4 regions of the Promicromonospora sp. NPDC050249 genome follow, and region 1 is predicted to be linked to each of the others. Evidence: riboswitches for the same ligand, from Rfam matches in the RefSeq annotation. Region 1 holds a riboswitch; each other region holds the start of a gene.

Evidence for each region. A riboswitch is a leader RNA that binds a small molecule or an ion and turns the genes downstream of it on or off. The one in region 1 is predicted to bind cyclic di-AMP.
Region 2: another riboswitch for cyclic di-AMP. It lies ahead of AB0I32_RS06950 (C40 family peptidase); the one in region 1 lies ahead of AB0I32_RS09620 (NlpC/P60 family protein).
Region 3: another riboswitch for cyclic di-AMP. It lies ahead of AB0I32_RS19255 (NlpC/P60 family protein); the one in region 1 lies ahead of AB0I32_RS09620 (NlpC/P60 family protein).
Region 4: another riboswitch for cyclic di-AMP. It lies ahead of AB0I32_RS25385 (NlpC/P60 family protein); the one in region 1 lies ahead of AB0I32_RS09620 (NlpC/P60 family protein).

The regions. Positions count from the first base shown of each region.
Region 1 is NZ_JBFAKY010000009.1:76,339-80,642, reverse strand. Features, by position in the region: gene AB0I32_RS09625 (phosphoglycerate dehydrogenase) at 25-1,002, opposite strand; gene AB0I32_RS09620 (NlpC/P60 family protein) at 1,124-2,035, opposite strand; cyclic di-AMP (ydaO/yuaA leader) riboswitch at 2,036-2,215, opposite strand; gene AB0I32_RS09615 (NAD(P)/FAD-dependent oxidoreductase) at 2,356-3,939, shown strand; gene AB0I32_RS09610 (GNAT family N-acetyltransferase) at 3,977-4,304, shown strand, end outside.
Region 2 is NZ_JBFAKY010000006.1:189,433-193,736, forward strand. Features, by position in the region: gene AB0I32_RS06935 (ion transporter) at 1-585, opposite strand, end outside; gene AB0I32_RS06940 (GlsB/YeaQ/YmgE family stress response membrane protein) at 796-1,062, shown strand; gene AB0I32_RS06945 (hypothetical protein) at 1,059-2,000, shown strand; gene AB0I32_RS06950 (C40 family peptidase) at 2,191-2,880, opposite strand; cyclic di-AMP (ydaO/yuaA leader) riboswitch at 2,928-3,125, opposite strand; gene AB0I32_RS06955 (hypothetical protein) at 3,291-4,184, shown strand.
Region 3 is NZ_JBFAKY010000024.1:62,854-67,157, reverse strand. Features, by position in the region: gene serC (phosphoserine transaminase) at 1-731, opposite strand, end outside; gene AB0I32_RS19260 (metal-dependent transcriptional regulator) at 815-1,531, shown strand; cyclic di-AMP (ydaO/yuaA leader) riboswitch at 1,704-1,895, shown strand; gene AB0I32_RS19255 (NlpC/P60 family protein) at 1,946-2,692, shown strand; gene AB0I32_RS19250 (universal stress protein) at 2,907-3,875, shown strand; gene AB0I32_RS19245 (aminotransferase class I/II-fold pyridoxal phosphate-dependent enzyme) at 3,981-4,304, opposite strand, start outside.
Region 4 is NZ_JBFAKY010000050.1:6,531-10,834, reverse strand. Features, by position in the region: gene AB0I32_RS25395 (serine hydrolase domain-containing protein) at 1-201, opposite strand, end outside; gene AB0I32_RS25390 (FAD-binding oxidoreductase) at 452-1,798, shown strand; cyclic di-AMP (ydaO/yuaA leader) riboswitch at 1,923-2,106, shown strand; gene AB0I32_RS25385 (NlpC/P60 family protein) at 2,106-2,873, shown strand; gene AB0I32_RS25380 (cytosine permease) at 3,038-4,304, shown strand, end outside.

The sequences.
Region 1 (4,304 bases):
AGGTAGAGCGTGCGTCCGGTTGGACTACCTCGAGGCGACGTTGCGGAGCTCGCCGCCGGTGCGCCATGCCGTGAGCTGGTCCGCAAGGAAGCGGGCGGCGCCTCGCGGCCTGCCGCCGGCCACGTGCGGCGTGAGGATCAGGTTCGGGAGGTCCCAGAGCGGGGAGTCCTCCGGCAGGGGCTCCGTCTCCATGACGTCGAGCGCCGCTCCGGCGAGCCGCCCGGACCGCAGCGCGTCGGCGAGCGCGCCCTCGTCGACCGTCGCACCTCGGCCGACGTTCACGAACCGGGCAGACGGCGGCAGCAGGCCCAGCAGGCGGGCGTCGAGGATGTGCCGCGTGGTGGGGATCGCGGGCAGCAGCGAGATGAGCAGGTCGGTCTCCGCCAGCAGGGCGTCCAGGCCGTCGGGCCCCACCACTGGATACCCGGAGCGTTCGCCCGCACGCGAGGCGACGCCCGTGACCCGCGCACCGAGCGCGGTCAGCAGCGGGGCCAGCCGCAGTGCGATCGACCCGAAACCCCAGATCGTCACGCGGGCGCCGTCGAGCGTGTACTCGCGGCCGGTGACCGGGTCGCTCTGCGCGAACGCGATCTCCTTGGCCCAGTGGTGCTCCCGCTGTGCGGCGAGGGAGACGTCGATGCGGCGCACCGTCGCGAGGACCAGCGCCAGGGTGTGCTCGGTGACGGTGTCGTCGTGCAGGGACTGGCCGGAGGAGATGACGACGTCGGGCCCGAACCCGGCGCGCAGCGCGACGTCGGGCCCCGCGGAGAGGGTCTGCACCCAGCGCAGCCGGGGGAGCCGGCGGGCGGCGTCGGCGAGGATCTTGGGCGGGCTGGACCAGGTGACCAGCATCTCGGCGTCGGTGTGCTCCTCGGGGACCGGCTCGTTCATCGCGTAGGCGACGACGGTGCTGGTGCCGCCGGGTGCGAAGGAGGCTCCGCCGTCAGGCAGCAGGGCCGGGAAGTCGAGGTCGAAGGGCACGTCCGGTACGAGGATCTTCACGCCCGGGACGTTACCGGACATGTACCCGGACGAGCCCCGGACGAGAACGAGGTGTGTCGCGCCAGGGGCTGGCGCGACACACCTCGCGGTCCTGAGCTGTGGTCCGGCGTGGGGGTAGGCGTCAGCCCGTCACCCGGATGAACACCGGGTTGTTCTGCCACATCTCGCCGTACTGCACCGGAGTGCCCTGCTGCTGGGCCTCGACGACCATGCCGTTGCCCGCGTAGAGGGCGACGTGGCCCGGCGTCCAGACGATGTCGCCCGGCTGCGCGGCGGCGGCGGAGACCTGGTACCCGATGGTCGAGATCGCGCTCGAGCTGTGGGGGATCGAGATGCCGAGCTGACCGTAGACGTACTGGATGAGCCCTGAGCAGTCGAAGCCGCTGGGGGAGGCTCCGCCCCACACGTAGGGCACACCGACGTACTCGAGTGCGAGGTTGACGGCCTGCTGACCCAGACCGGACGCGTCGGCGACCGTCTCGGCGACGGCAGCTGCCTCCGCCTCGGCGGCTGCCTCGGCCGCTGCTGCGGCTTCCGCTGCCTCGGCCTCGGCCTGTGCCCTCGCCTCGGCCTCAGCCTTGGCACGCGCCTCTGCCTCGGCCTTCGCCTTGGCCTCGGCGATGCCCGCCTTGGTCTCGGCGTACGGCGTCACGGACACGCGTCCGCGCTCGGCGTAGAAGTCGGCGTCCTGGGTGACCTTGACCTTCGTCACGAGGTTCTCGGCGAACCCGGCGCGGGTCGTGCTGTCGACCGTGTTGCTGATGGTGTTGCTGACCGGCGTCGCGTTGGCGAGCGCGGCCTGCGTGTGCGTCTCGGCGGGCGCGGTGTGGGCGGTCTGGGTGAAGACCGACGCCAGCATGCCGGACGTGACGACCGCGATGGCGCCGGTCCGGGCAGCATTCTCGGCGGCGGTCTGGGTCAGTGCGGTGAAGGGGGTGAGCGCGGGGCCGTCGGCGCGGTGCCTGCCCCGGTTGCTGGGACGGTTTGCCTGGTCGTCCGCCCAGTCGTGGGTGCGGTCGGTGAGTACGGTCACCAGTGATCTCCTCGGACGCCTACGAAGTGAGCTGTCGGGTTCGGATGGGAGAGCGATTCACCCGGCCTCACAAGGAGGCTTTACCCCAAGGACACTCGCGTGCCCGCTTACTTGGTTCCCCCGCCCCTGTCACGGTTCTGGCTGCCAAGGTCCGGTGACAGGGTTCGGCGTCCGGACCTGGACCTCCCCGTTGCTGGAGAGGCGAGATCGACCGTACCTGCCCCTCGCGCAAATGTCACGATTAGGTCACATAGCGACCTGTGATGGAACTCTCTTGGCAATCTGTGCCCCATGCCACTATGGCGTCCATGACCGATTCGATGCGTTCCAGATACGACGTCGTGGTCGTGGGCGGGGGTCACAACGGCCTCACCGCGGCGGCCTACGCGGCCCGTGGTGGCCGGTCCGTCCTCGTCCTCGAACGTGCGGACCACGTGGGCGGCGCCGCCGTCTCGGCCCGCCCGTTCGCCGGGGTGGACGCGCGGCTCTCGCGCTACTCCTACCTCGTCTCGCTCCTGCCTCGCCGGGTGGTCGACGAGCTCGGACTGCCCGTCACGCTGAAGCGCCGCCGCTGGTCCTCGTACACACCGGTTGCCGACGGCGGTCTTCTCGTCGACAGCCAGGACGACGGCGCCACGCGCGCCTCGTTCCGGCGGCTCACCGGTTCGGACGCCGACTTCGAGGCCTGGGGCCGCTTCTACGCCATGACCGCCGAGGTGGCCCGCCGGCTCGCGCCGACGCTCACCGAACCCCTGCTCCCGCGGTCGGTCGTCCGGGATCTGGTGGTCGACGGGGTGGGCGAGGAGGCCTGGCGCGCGCTCTTCGAGGAGCCCCTCGGGGAGGTGCTGCGCCGCACGTTCGCCGACGACGTGGTCCGCGGGGTAGCGGCCACCGACGGCCTGATCGGGACGTTCGCCGACGTCGACGAGCCGTCCCTGCGGCAGAACCGGTGCTTTCTCTACCACGTCATCGGCAACGGGACCGGCGACTGGGACGTGCCGGTGGGCGGCATGGGCGCCGTATCGGGCGCCCTGCGCGACGCCGCGGTCGCGGCCGGCGCGACGATAGTCACCTCGGCGACGGTCACCGCCGTCGATCCCGGGGCCTCCGGCGGTTCCGGCGCGGAGGTCGCCTGGACCGACGCCGAGGGGCGGACCCAGGGAGTCACTGCCGGGCACGTGCTCGCGGCGTGCGCCCCGGCGGAGCTGGACCGGCTGCTGGGCGGCGACGCCGCGCCGACTGCCGACCATCCCGAGGGCGCCCAGCTCAAGGTGAACATGCTGCTGACACGCCTGCCCAGACTGCGCGACGACGTCGACCCCGTCGCGGCGTTCAGCGGGACCCTGCACGTCAACGAGTCCCTGACCCAGCTCCAGGCAGCGCACGCGCAGGCCGCCGCCGGGCGCATCCCCGACCTGCCGCCCAGCGAGATCTACTGCCACACGCTCACCGACCGGACCATCCTCGGGCCGGAGCTCGCCGCGACGGACGCGCAGACCATCACGCTGTTCGGGCTGCACATGCCGGCACGGCTCTTCCGCGCCGCACCCGACGCCGCCCGCGACCAGGCGCTCCGGGCCACGCTCGCGTCCCTCGACTCCGTGCTGGCCGAGCCGATCGAGGACGTGCTCGCGCTCGACGCCGACGGTGCCCCGTGCCTCGAGGTGCGCACCCCGGTCGACCTGGAGCGCGAGGTCGGGCTGCCGGGCGGTCACATCTTCCACCGCGACCTCAGCTGGCCGTTCGCCGAGCCGGACGCCGGCGACGAGTCCGGCCCGTGGGGCGTCGCGACCGAGCATCCCCGGGTTCTCCTGGCGGCCGCCGGAGCCCGCCGCGGCGGTGGCGTCAGCGGTATCCCGGGCCGGGCCGCGGCCATGGCGGTGCTCGGGAGCGACGTCGGCTGACGGACTCTGACGCCGGGTCACGGCCTAGGATGGACCGGTGCATATCCGACGCGCCCTCCCCGTCGACGCCCCTGCGATCGCCCCGCTCCTCGGTCAGCTCGGTTATCCCAGCACCGCGGAGGACGTCGCCGCCAGGTTCGCCCGTCTCGCGGGCAGCGAGAACGACGTGGCCTGGCTGGCGGTCGACCCGGGCGGAGACGATGCGGAAGCAGTGATCGGGTTCGGCGCAGGCCACCTCTTCTGGCCCTACGAGCTCGACGCGCCGCTGGCCGAGCTCACCGCGCTCGTCGTCGCCGAGTCGAACCGTGGCACCGGGGCGGGCCGCGCCCTCGTCACGACCTTCGAGGAATGGGCGACGGCGGCGG
Region 2 (4,304 bases), on a different contig from region 1:
GGGCCAGGCCTCGCCCGTCATGGCCTGGAAGAGCGTGAACAGGGACGTCCCGAGGTGCCCGAAGTACTCGGGTGCCGCCTCACCGAACAGTCCCGTCGCGATCACCGCCGACACGTAGATGACCAGCACCAGCAGTGCGCCGACGGCACCCATGCCCGGCACCGCCCGTAGCAGGCCGTCGACGACGCGGCGCAGCGACGGCACCACCGTGATCACGCGCAGCACGCGGAGCACCCGCAGGGCACGCAGGGCGGACAGGGACTCGCTGGCCGGGAGTACCGCGATGCCGACGACGGCGAGGTCGAACAGGTTCCACGGGTCGCGGAAGAACGTGCGACCGTGGGCGACGATCCGCAGGAGCAGCTCGAGCACGAAGAAGCCGAGCATGGTGTGGTCGATGATCACCAGGATCTCGAGCGCAGCCCCGCTCACCATGGTCTCCGCGCCCAGGATCAGGGCGTTCGCCAGGATCACCACGAGAACGAGGTTGACGAACCACCTCTGGTCGAGGAACGCGCGGAGCCGCCCCCGCCAGGTGTGTGGTTCGATCCGTGGCTCGGCCGGTGTGCCGATCGCCTGGTTCATGCGGTCTCCCTAGCTGTCACGTGCCCGGAGTCCTTGCTCCGGTCCTGCCTCAGGCCCTTGCCCGCGCGAACTGTAGCGCGGAGGTGTACGTTGCCTTTGTTGGGCGCATTGTCCCGGTTTGGGACCGATTCGGAGGTTCCGCTGGCAAGTCGGCGCAAACAGTGCTGAGGTAGTGCGCAAGCAAGCCAACCACTCTGGAGGAAACACGCCATGGGTTTCTTTGCTTTTCTCATCCTCGGGCTGATCGCGGGCGTCATCGCACGCATCATCCTCCCCGGCAAGCAGCCGGGCGGCTTCTGGGTCACCCTGCTCCTCGGTGTGCTCGGCGCCATGCTCGGTGGCTGGCTCGGTGGGCTCATCTTCAACGTCAGCCTGGACGAGTTCTGGTCCTGGGAGAGCTGGCTCTTCTCGGTGATCGGCGCGATCATCGTGATCCTGATCGCCCAGGCCATCTTCGGTCGTCGTAAGACCGCTTGATCGCAGTACATCGCGGCCGCGTCGCCACCCTCGTCCTCGTGACGGCGGTGGTCGGCGCGGCCGCGGTCGCGTGTACTGGCGGTGGCGCGCCGTCGTCCGCGAGGGGAGCGGTGCCCGACGACGTCGCCTCTCAGCTGAGCGTCGAGGTGGCGCAGGGCCGCGAGCAGTACGCCGAGCGGGAGATCCGGCTCGAGGTCACCAACGACTCCGACAAGACCTTGACCCTCCTCTCCGGGGCCCTGCGGGCCGTGCAGTTCGGGCCGTCACATCCCATGAAGGAGGGACGCACCCTCGTGCTGCGGCCCGGCGCCACGCGCGCCGTCTACGTGGGGCTGGGCGAGGCGAGGTGCGCAGACCTGGCGGCGGCGGAGGACGGCGCCGCGACGGCCCCGCCGTCCGCCACGATCACGCTCGCCCTCGGCGAGGGCGACGACCTGGGTCCCACGACCGACGTCCTCGTCGACGAGGTGAGCGATCCCGTCGGACACCTCGCCCGGAACCACGCGGTCGACTGCTCGACCGCGGCCGTTGCGGCCGGCGCTGACCTCACCGTTGATCCCGACGTCCCCGTCGAGACGCGCGACGGTGAGCTGATCGCCCTGGTCACCCTGCGGATCGAGCGGGTCGACGGCGGTCCGGAGGTCACCCTCGACCGGATCGCCGGGACGACCTTGATGAGCAGTGCGGACCCGGGTGGCGACGTCTCGGGCTGGGCCGGCCAGGACCTGGCGGGACAAGGATCCGGCGAGGTGGTCCTGGCGGTGGTGCCCGCCCGCTGCGACGTCCATGCGGTGGCCGAGGACAAGCGGGGCACGTTCCTGCCGGTGTCCGCACGCGTCGGCGGCGTCCCGCAGGAGCCTGTCTACGTGCCGATGCCAGACACCGCACGCTCCGACTTCTTCTCCTTCGTCGCGGACTACTGCGACTGGCCGGAGTGAGCGACCCCGGACACGCGAGAGGCGCCGCCTCCGGCGTCGGGCGGAAACCCGGCGCGGAGGCGACGCCTCACGATGTACTGCGGTCGATGTGCTGCGATAGCTCAGGCTCTATCTGTGTCGCCTGAGCCTGCGTTCCCGCTCCGGGCGCGTGCCTCGTTCCTCGGCCCGCACCCTGCGCTGCACCTTCGGCTCAGACGACGCGGATGAACGTCGGGCTGTTCTGCCACATCTCGGTGTAGCGCACCGGCATGCCGGCGGCCCACGCCTCGATGATCATGCCGTCGCCCGCGTACAGGGCCACGTGGCCGGGCGTCCAGACGATGTCGCCGGGCTCCGGGTAGGTGACCTGGTAGCCGGAGCTGAGCATCGCGCCGGACGAGTGCGGCAGGTTCACGCCGAGCTGCGCGTACACGTACTGGATGAGGCCGGAGCAGTCCATGCCCTCGGCCGGCGAGTTACCGCCCAGCACGTACGTGATGCCGAGGTAGTTGAACGCGACGTTGATGGCCTGCTCGCCGACCGGGACGGGGTCCGGCGCGTCGACAGAGACAACGGCGGGACCGCCGCCCTTCTTGCCGTCGGCGCCCGAGGAGGTGCCAAGGGCTTCCATCTCGATCGGCATCTTCGCGTCGGACGGGACGGTGACCGTGGGGGCCCCGGCAACTGCCTGCTTGGCCACCGCGGTGAGGGAGCGCAGGTCGACCGTGTTCAGCTTGGCGGACTTCACGTCGGTCTTCAGGTCCATGGCGGGGGCCGCGTGGGCCGTGGTCGCGATGGTCGAGATCAGGACGCCACCGGCTGCTGCGGCGATGGCTCCTCGGCGGGCTACGGTGCCTGCGTTCTCTGTGGCGGTACGAGCGAGGATGCTCAGCGGTGTCATGGCCGGCCGGCTGTCACGATGCCGTCCGCGAAGGGAGTTCGTCACCTAAATGTCTCCTGTACCGCCTGCGAGGTCAGCTGTCGGGTTCGGGTAGGAGTACACACCCGGCCGCACGGCTACTGGGGGGTTCCGTCCGGCTTCACCCCGAGGGCGACGATGGTGCTGTCGCCCGGGAAGGTGGGTCCCCCGCTCCTGTCTCGAACGTCTGGTCATGAACCGGTGACAGGATTCGGCGTCCGGCTCACGGCCCCACCGATGTGGTGGGGCAGAAGTCAAAGTACACACCTTCCCCAGAAAAGTCACGATCGGGTTACGCATTCCGGTCTCACCCGCCGAAGGCGCAGATTTGCGCCGTTCCGGTCTTCATGGGCTATGACCGACATCACATACATCGGCTACCGTTCGGCGGCATGGGTGAAAGCGCATATCGCGTCTCCGCCTGGTGGGTGCTTCCCATCAGTGCCGTCGTCTGGTGGGTGTGCGGGTTTCTGCCGTGGCTCCTGCAGGCGTTGTACGAGGTCATAGGCCTTACCGAGGCCTCGGTGGTGCGCTCTGCCGAATTCCTGCCCATCCCGATCACCACCGACGACGCGGTGGTCGGCCTGGTCGTCATGGCGCTGATCGGGGGGCTCCTCGGTGGTCTCACGGCGGGCATCCCGGCCTCGGCGAGGGCGGGCGCGGCTGCCGCGACGACGGGCACCTTGCTCGCCATGTCCGTGGCGGGCGGTGCCTCGTGCCTGCTCGCGCTTCGCGGCAGTGCTCCGGGTGACGCGGCGCCGCTCGGGATGCTGGTCGTCACGGTGGCTGCCGGGGTCGTAGGGCTGGCCGCCGGCCTCCTGACGGCCCTGGGCCCGGCCGCCCTGCGCGGGCCCGCGCTCGCCCTGCCTGTCGTGCTCCTGGACGGCTGGCTGTGGGGTCTGGTGCCGGGCAACCTGGTGTCTCCCACCGGCACGTGGTGGACCTTCGCCGTGGCGCTCGGTATCGCGTTCGGCCTGGCGGTGGACAGCCGACCGATCGAGCTGCTCGGCTGGCTGCCGACCGCGGGCATCGTGTGGGTGCTGCAAGCGGCCGGGCCGGCCCTCCTGGCCGTGCAGGAGAACATCTGGCCGGGCTCCGCGCTCACGGAGGACCCGCTGTCCGCGGCGGCGATCGTGGCGCACGAGCTCGCCTCGGCGGCGATGGTGCCCGACAGGCACCAGCTGGGCGCCTGGGTGGTCGCCCTGCTGCTCGGTGCGGCGATCGCAGCGCTCCGGCTCTCCCGGCAAGCGGCGGACGAGGGTGAGCTCTCCGGGGCGTGGGCCTGAGGCGGCAGCCCGCACTGATTGCGATCATGTAAATTTCACCCGCCGTGCGTCGCAGGGCCTGTTCGACGCTTGTCCGGTCCCCATAGTTTTGTCCTAGTTCGTAGGTATCCGGCCCACGAG
Region 3 (4,304 bases), on a different contig from region 1:
TTGAGCGTCTGGTCCTGGCGCGAGTTCTCGATCGCGGTCGTGAGCGACAGGATCTCCGGCACCCAGCGGCCCGAGCCCTCGACGCGTGCGGCCCGCTCGACGGCCGCGGGGGACAGGACGGCGAGCCACAGGCCGCCGTCCGCGGCGAAGGCCTTCTGCGGGGCGAAGTAGTAGGCGTCGGTCTGGCTCAGGTCGACGGGCAGGGCCCCGGCCCCGGACGTCGCGTCGGTGAGCACGACGGCGCCGTCCGGCCCCGACGGGCGCAGCACCGGCGCCATCGCGCCTGTGGAGGTCTCGTTGTGCGGGGTGGCGTACGTGTCGACGTCGTCGGCGGGCTCGAGGTAGGCGACGGCGCCCGGCTCCACCGAGATCACCTGGGAGGGCTCGAGGAACGGGGCGCGCGCCGTTGCGGCGGCGAACTTGCCGCCGAACTCGCCGAACGCGGCGTGCTGCACCTTGCGCTCCACGAGGCACAGCGTGGCGACGTCCCAGAACGCCGTGGCCCCGCCGTTGCCGAGCGCCACCTCGTAGCCGTCGGGCGCGCCGAGCAGCTCCGTGACACCCTCACGAATACGGTGCACCAGGTTCTTCACGGGCGCCCGCCGGTGTGACGTGCCGAGCACGTGCGCGTTCGCGACGAGATGATCCACCTGTTCCGGGCGCACCTTGGAGGGGCCGGAGCCGAATCGGCCGTCGGCGGGCAGCAGGTGTGGCGGGATTGTCAGTGGCACAGAACTAGACTAGAACCTGGGCCGACGCCCGGGCCGCACGTGTCCAGGGCGACTGGGCGGCTGTGCGCATGACGGGAGCTGACGTGACGGATCTGATCGACACCACCGAGATGTATCTCAAGACGATCTACGAGCTCGACGAGGAGGGCATCACGCCCCTGCGTGCGCGCATCGCGGAACGGCTGGGGCACTCCGGACCGACGGTGTCGCAGACCGTCGCCCGCATGGAGCGCGACGGCCTCGTGATCGTGACGGGCGACCGGCACCTCGAGCTTACGGAGCTGGGACACGACAAGGCGATGCGCGTGATGCGCAAGCACCGCCTCGCGGAGCGGCTGCTGACCGACGTCATCAAGCTCGACTGGGAGCACGTGCACGTCGAGGCCTGCCGCTGGGAGCACGTGATGAGCGACCTGGTGGAGAAGCGCCTTGTCGGCCTGCTCGACCACCCGCACCACGACCCGTACGGCAACCCGATCCCCGGGCTGTCGGAGCTCGGCGAGGAATACACCGACGTGCCGTTCCTGACCGGTGTGATCTCGTTGCCCGCCGCGTTCGAGGCGGCGGCGAAGAAGGGCGTCAAGGGCGAGCCGCTCGCGGCGTCGCTCACCCGCATCGCGGAGCCGCTGCAGACGGACATCGAGCTGCTCGCTCGCCTGTCCGAGGCCGGCCTGGTGCCCGGCTCCCGCATCACGGCTGAGCACAGCGGCGGGACCTTCACGGTGGCCGTCGACGGCGCGGGTACGGCGCTCGAGCTCGGCGAGGACGTGGCCCGCCACCTCTTCGTCGCGACGGTCTGATCGGACCCCTCGCGGGCCTCTCGGTCGTCCAGCTGTCGTCGGATTGACGTCCCCTTTGTCTGAAAAGCGAAACCCCTCGTGCGACACGCCCTGGCAGTCGTTGCCGGAACGTGACATCGAGGGTGAGGTCCGGTACGTTCGGACCGCTCCCACGGAGTTATTCGTGGGGGTCCTCGGACGGACGCCGAACTCTGTCACCGGCCGGGGCCCCAAGACGACCGCATGACAGAGGCGGGGGACCCACCAATGGGCGCCAGGGTGCGTCCTCGGGGTGAAGCTGGGTATTCCTTCGGGATGCTCGGCCGGGTGATTTCTCCCACCCGAACCCGACAGCTGACCTCGAAGGCGTTCAAGGAGAGGTACTACGTGACTGCACGTACGACTCGCGCTCGCCATCGGGCTGCGCGACGACCAGTGACTCCGTTCACCGAACTTGCTCAGAACGCCGCAGTAGGCCGCCGCACCGCGGTCGCAGCCGCTGGTGGCGCGCTCCTCGTCTCGACCTTCGGTGGCGCGCTGGTCGCTCAGGCGGCTCCGGTGGAGACCGGCCACGCGAAGATGAACTCGGTCGACCTCAACGCGCTGGCGACGCAGGCCCGTGAGGCGCTGTCGAACGCACCCGTCGTGTCGGTCGCACCCGACGCAGAGCTCAACGTCGAGAAGTCCGCGGTCTCCGTGGTCTCGGCCGCCGAGAACGAGGACTACCAGGCAGAGCTCGCCGCGAACGAGGCGGAGGAGGCGGCTGAGGCTGCCGCCGCCGAGGCTGCTGAGGCCGCCGAGGCAGCCGCCAGCGCCGTCTCCAGCTCGGTCGACATCCCCGCGTCGGCGATCGGCAACTCCGTGATCTCGATCGCGAGCCGCTACATCGGCGTGCCGTACGTCTCCGGTGGCTCCAGCCCGAGCGGTATGGACTGCTCCGGCTTCACCAAGTACGTCTACGGGCAGCTCGGCATCAACCTGCCGCACTCGTCGTCGTCGCAGGCCAGCTACGGCACCCAGGTGCCGGCGTCCGAGGCTCAGCCGGGCGACCTGATGTGGACCCCCGGGCACGTCTCGATCTACGCCGGTGGCAACACGATGATCGACGCGTCCAAGCCGGGCACCGTCGTCGACTTCCGCACCATCTGGCAGTCGAACCCCACGTTCATCCGCCTGGGCTGATCCCAGCCGCGTAGTACCGCACCGCAGAGATCCGCGAAGTAGAGCGCCTGTCCGAAATTCCCTGGTGTCACCAGGGAGACCCGGACAGGCGCTCTACTTCGCGGATCTCTGCTTTGCCTTCGTTCTGCAGTCTTTTTGCCTCTGGTTACCCATAACGCGCGTGCCGCCGGTAGCGTTGGAGTGCAATGGTGCTTGGGCGAAGAGAGGTCTTGCGATGACGCGATCCGAGGTCGTGCTGGTCGGGGTGGACGGGTCGGCCGCGAGCCTGCACGCGCTGGACTGGGCCACCGCCTACGCGCACCGCGTGGGCTGGGCGCTGCACATCGTCTGCAGCTATTCGCTGCCGTCCTTCACGGCCGCGTCGCTCGACGGCGGATACGCCGCCCTCGACGACACGACCATCCAGGAGGGTGCCAAGTCGGTCCTCACCGAGGCGGAGGCGCGCGTGGCGGACGCCGGGGTGCGCGCCACGACCGAGGTCGCGACCGGCGACGCCGCGGGCGTGCTCGTGGAGCTGTCCGGCGACTACGGGCTGGCCGTCGTCGGTACGCGCGGCCGTGGCGGGTTCACCGAGCGGCTGCTGGGCACCGTGTCGTCCGCGCTGCCCGCGCACGCGCGGTGCCCCGTCGTCGTGGTCCCGTTGCGCGCCGAGGCGAACAGGGGTGTCTCCTGGACCGTGCAGGGCTCCGCGTCGGGAGCGGACGCCGAGACGAGCACGACGGCGCCAGGGGCGGCCGAGATCCGGGAGGTGCGCCGGATCGTCGTCGGCGTGGACGGGTCGCCGCAGGCCGAGCGGGCGCTGCAGCACGCGATCCTGCAGGCGAACGCGTGGGGGGCGGAGCTGACCGCCGTCACCGGCGTGCCCGTGGGGAACAGCGGGATGCTCGCGTGGCTGCCGTCCAACATCGACCGTGAGCAGGTGCTCGCCGACATCGGGGCCGGCATGGACGTCCTGGTCGACAAGTACGAGGCACAGAACCCCGGCCTGCGGATCCGGCGGATCGTGCTGGACGGTACCGGCGCGGAGCTGCTGACGGAGTTCTCGACGGCGTCGGACCTGGTGGTTCTGGGGTCACGCGGCCGAGGCGGGTTCCGCGGGCTGCTGCTGGGCTCCACGAGCCAGGCGGTGCTGCACCACGCGGCATGCCCGGTGCTCGTGGTCAACAAGCACTGCACGGACTGACCACGCCGCACCGCCGAAGTAGAACTGCGGCGAAGGAGAACCCCAGCGAAGCGGGTTGCCGCTCGCTGGGGTTCTCCTTCGCCGTCGTTCTCCTTCGCGGTGGTTCTATTTCGAGGCCGCCTCCGCGGCGGCCAGGAGGACGCAGGTCGCCACGCCGTCCATCGCCGTGCGGACCTCGTCCAGCGGGGGCATCGACGGGGCCAGGCGCACGTTCTTGTTCTCCGGGTCCTTGCCGTACGGGTGGGTGGCGCCCGCAGGCGTCAGCGCGATCCCCGCCTCCTTGGCGAGCTGCACCACGCGGGACGCGGTACCCGGAGCGACGTCGAGCGACACGAAGTAGCCGCCCTTGGGCTCCGTCCACGACGCGATGCCGTACCCGCCCAGGCGCTCGTTCAGGATCTGTGCCACTGCCTCGAACTTGGGCGCCAG
Region 4 (4,304 bases), on a different contig from region 1:
GGCGTCGACGTCCGACTGCTCGAGAGGATGCTCGCCCGCGGGGGCGGAGACGGGCGGGGGCGGTGTCGGGTCGGAGGCGGTCGCGGCGGACGCCGGGACCCCGGCGACCAGGGTCATAGCGAGCGTCCCCAGGGCGGCGAGCGCCGCCAGGGTGCGCACGCGGCCGGGCCGCTCGGTGGGTAGCTCATAGGACGGGAACATCGTCGCGCTCCTCGCGCTCGGCGGGTGTTCGGGCTGGTCCGGAGGCTTTCTTCCGGACGACACCAGCCTGTCGGGCGGGCGGTGGCGGCACATCGCCCGCGAGCACGCACTTGGCCTACGACCTTTGGCGGAGTCGGGCTCCGCCCGACGTCGGTGTGGCGGGCGCCACACCCCTCGCGGTCACATCTCTCGGAGCTGGGGAGTCTCTTCCACATCGGGTGCACCACGCACCCCCTGTGGAAGGAATCCCATGACCTCAGCGATCGAGAACCTCCGCCGTGACTTCGGCGGCGACGTCATCGAGCCGGGAGCGGCCGAGTACGAGGCGGTGAGCCGCGCGAAGCTGGTCGCGGGCAGCCCGGCCTTCGTCCTGCGCCCCAAGACGGTCGGCGACGTGCAGGCGGCGGTCCAGTTCGCCGCCGGGTCGGGCCTGGCCCTCTCCGTGCGCGGCGGCGGCCACAGCTTTCCCGGCTTCGGCACCAACGACGGCGGCATCGTGATCGACCTGAGCGGGCTCGCCGACGTCGAGGTGATCGACGAGGACCGCCACCTCGTCCGGATCGGCGGCGGCGCGACCTGGGGCCAGGTGGCCGACGCCCTGGCGCCGCACGGCCTCGCGATCTCCTCCGGTGACACCAAGAGCGTCGGGGTCGGCGGGCTGACCCTGAGCGGCGGCATCGGCTGGAAGGTCCGCAAGCACGGACTGACCCTCGACCACCTGGTGGCCGCGCGGCTGGTGACCGCCGACGGCGCGGTCGTGCCCGCGAGCGCCGACGAGAACCCCGAGCTGTTCTGGGCGATCCGCGGGGGCGGCGGCAACCTCGGTGTCGTGACCTCCTTCGAGTTCGTGGCGCACCCGACGACGGACGTCTTCTTCGGGAAGATCACGTTCCCCGTCGCGGAGACCGCCGTCGTGCTCCAGGGGTGGGCGGACCACCTCCGCACGGCGCCGGAAGAGCTCACCTCGATCGCGAACCTGGCCAACCCGTTCGCGGGCGGCCCGGAGGCACCCCTCGAGATCCACGTGGCGTTCGACGGCGACGACCCGGAGCTCGCGGCCAGGGCACTCGACCCGATCCGCCGGCTCGGGACGGTGCTGGAGGACGACGTCGCGCCGCACGCCTACGCCGACATCCTCGTGGAGGGCGCCGCACTGCCGCCGGGTCTCGAGCTGCTGGGCCACAGCGGCTTCGTCGAGCGGGAGTCGGTGCCCGACGCGCTGCGGATCCTCGCCGAGGTCGGCACGTCGGCGGGTTCGCCGTCGATTGCGATCCGCAGCGTCGGCGGCGCGGTGTCGCGGGTCCCCGACGACGCGACGGCGTACGCGCACCGCGGTGCGGAACTGCTGGTCGCGACGGTGGCCGGCGGCCCGAAGCCCGTGATCGAGGCCGCTCGCCCTGGCCTCGCGGCGATCTGGGCGAGGCTCGCCCCGCACGTCGACGGCGCGTACTCGAACTTCCTCGGGACGACCACCGCGGACGACGTCGCGGCGGTCTATCCGGCAAAAACCTATGAGCGACTTGCAGCGGTGAAGCGGAAATACGACCCGAGCAACCTGTTCGCCCGGAATCACAACGTTCCGCCCGCCGCGGAGTGACCTACCTCATAGGGACAATTCGGGTCAAGTAGGACGCGAACTACCCCGTGAGCCGTGATGCGATTGTGACTTCTCGGCCGGACGGGGTTAGCGTCGCTCCGGTTCGCGGGAAGTCCGCGGGCACTCGAGGTGGGCGCCGAGCCCTGTCACCGCCCCGAGACTGCACAGAACAAAGACAGGGACGGGGGAACCACGTAAGCGGGCACCGAGACGGTGTCCTTGGGGTGAAGCCGCACAGGTAGTACGCGGCCGGGTCATTCTCCGATCCGAATCCGACAGCTCACCTCGTAGGCGTCAGGAGAAGCTCTTGACCACTCGCACGCCTGGGCGCCACCGTGCTGCCCGCAGACCGATCACGCCGCTGACTCCCCTCTCCCGTGCCGCGGCCCGGGGCATCTCAGGTGCCGCCCGCCGCGGGGCGCTCGTCGTCGCCGGTTCCGGCCTGGCTGTCTCCCTGCTCAGCGTTCCCGCGGACGCCGCGCCGGTGGCCGACAACAGCCCGTCCACCGCCGAGCTCGACATCCTGAACAAGACGTCGCAGGGCTCGGTCACCGGGGCCGCGGTGGTCGAGGCCGTGAACACCGCACCCGCCGTGCAGGTAGCGGCCGACAGCAAGTTCACGCTGGAGACGGGCACCATCGAGGTGACCCCCGCCCCCGAGCCGGAGCCGGTCGTCGAGGAGGTCGTCGAGGAGGTCGTCGAGACCGCCGCCCCCGTCGAGGAGGCCGTCCCGGCCTCCGCCGGCGGGTCCGAGATCGTCGCGATCGCCATGCAGTACCTCGGTGTGCCGTACGTCTGGGCCGGCTCGACGCCCGCCGGGTTCGACTGCTCCGGGTTCACGTCGTACGTCTACGCGCAGATCGGCATCAACCTGCCGCACTCCTCCGCGGAGCAGCGCTACGCCGGCACGCCGGTCTCGCAGGCCGAGGCCCAGCCGGGCGACCTCATCTGGAGCCCCGGCCACGTCGCCATCTACGCGGGCGACGGCATGCAGGTCGAGGCGCCGGTCCCCGGCCAGACCGTGCGCTACACGGAGATCTGGCAGAACAGCCCGACCTTCATCCGCGTCGGCTGAGCCGGAGGCGCAGCGGAGGGTGCGGGCCGAGGAACGAGGCACGCGCCCGCAGCGGAGCCGCAGGCTCAGCCGACATAGATAGAGACTGAGCCGGATCACGAGGACCCGCACCGACACGGTGCGGGTCCTCGTGCGTGTCACCGGCAGGTGGCAGGATCGCCACCATGAGCGTCCCCACGGCGGTCGAGACCAATGCCCTGAACACCATCGACGAGTCCGAGCGGCGCGGCTCGCCCCGCAGCCTGTTCTGGCCCTGGTTCGGGGCCAACGTGTCAGTGCTCGGGCTCGGTTACGGCTCCTACCTGCTCGGCTTCGGTGTCTCGTTCTGGCAGGCGACGGTGATCGGCGCGATCGGCATCGTGGCGTCGTTCCTCTTCTGCGGGTTCATCTCCTTGGCCGGCAAGCGCGGATCGGCGCCCACCATGGTGCTGTCCCGCGCGGCGTTCGGGGTGCGCGGCAACAAGCTGCCCTCCCTGCTGTCCTGGATCCTCACCGTCGGCTGGGAGACGGTGCTCGTGGCCCTGGCCACGCTCGCGACCTCGACCGTGCTCGGGGCGCTGGGCTGGGGCGGCGGAACCGTCACCAAGATCGTGGCCCTCGTGGTCGTGGCGGGCATCGTGGTGGCCGCGGGCGTCTTCGGGTTCGACCTCGTGATGCGGCTCCAGGTGATCATCACCGTCCTGACCGCCGTGCTCACCGTCGTCTACATCATCCTGGTGGCCGACCACGTCGACTGGGCCACGGTCGCCGCGATCCCCGCTGGCGGCGCCCCGCAGGTGATCGGCGGTCTCGTGTTCATGATGACCGGGTTCGGCCTGGGCTGGGTCAACATGGCCGCCGACTACTCGCGCTACCTGCCCCGCTCCGCCTCCGGCCCGCGGATCGTGGGCTGGACCACGCTGGGCGCCTCCCTGGCCCCCGTGGTGCTGCTCGTCTTCGGCCTGCTGCTCGCGGGCTCCGACCCCGAGCTGAACGCGGCGATCGGCGCCGACCCGATCGGTGCCCTGTCCACGCTCCTGCCGACGTGGTTCCTCATCCCGTTCGCCGTGGTGGCCCTGGCCGGGCTGATCGGCGGCGCGGCGCTCGACATCTACTCCTCGGGCCTCGCACTGCTCTCCCTCGGCCTGCCCGCCCCGCGCTGGGTCGCCGCCGCCATCGACGGCGGGCTCATGGTGATCGGCGCGATCTACGTCGTGTTCGTCGCGGACTCGTTCATCGGCCCCTTCCAGGGCTTCCTCATCACGCTGGGCGTACCCGTCGCCGCCTGGTGCGGCGTCCTGCTCGCCGACATCCTGCTGCGCCGTCGCGACTACACCGACGCCGACCTGTACGACGCCGCCGGCCGGTACGGATCCGTGAACTGGTCCGCCGTGGCGCTGGTGCTGGGCGGCACCGCCATCGGCTGGGGCCTCGTGACCAACACCTACGCAC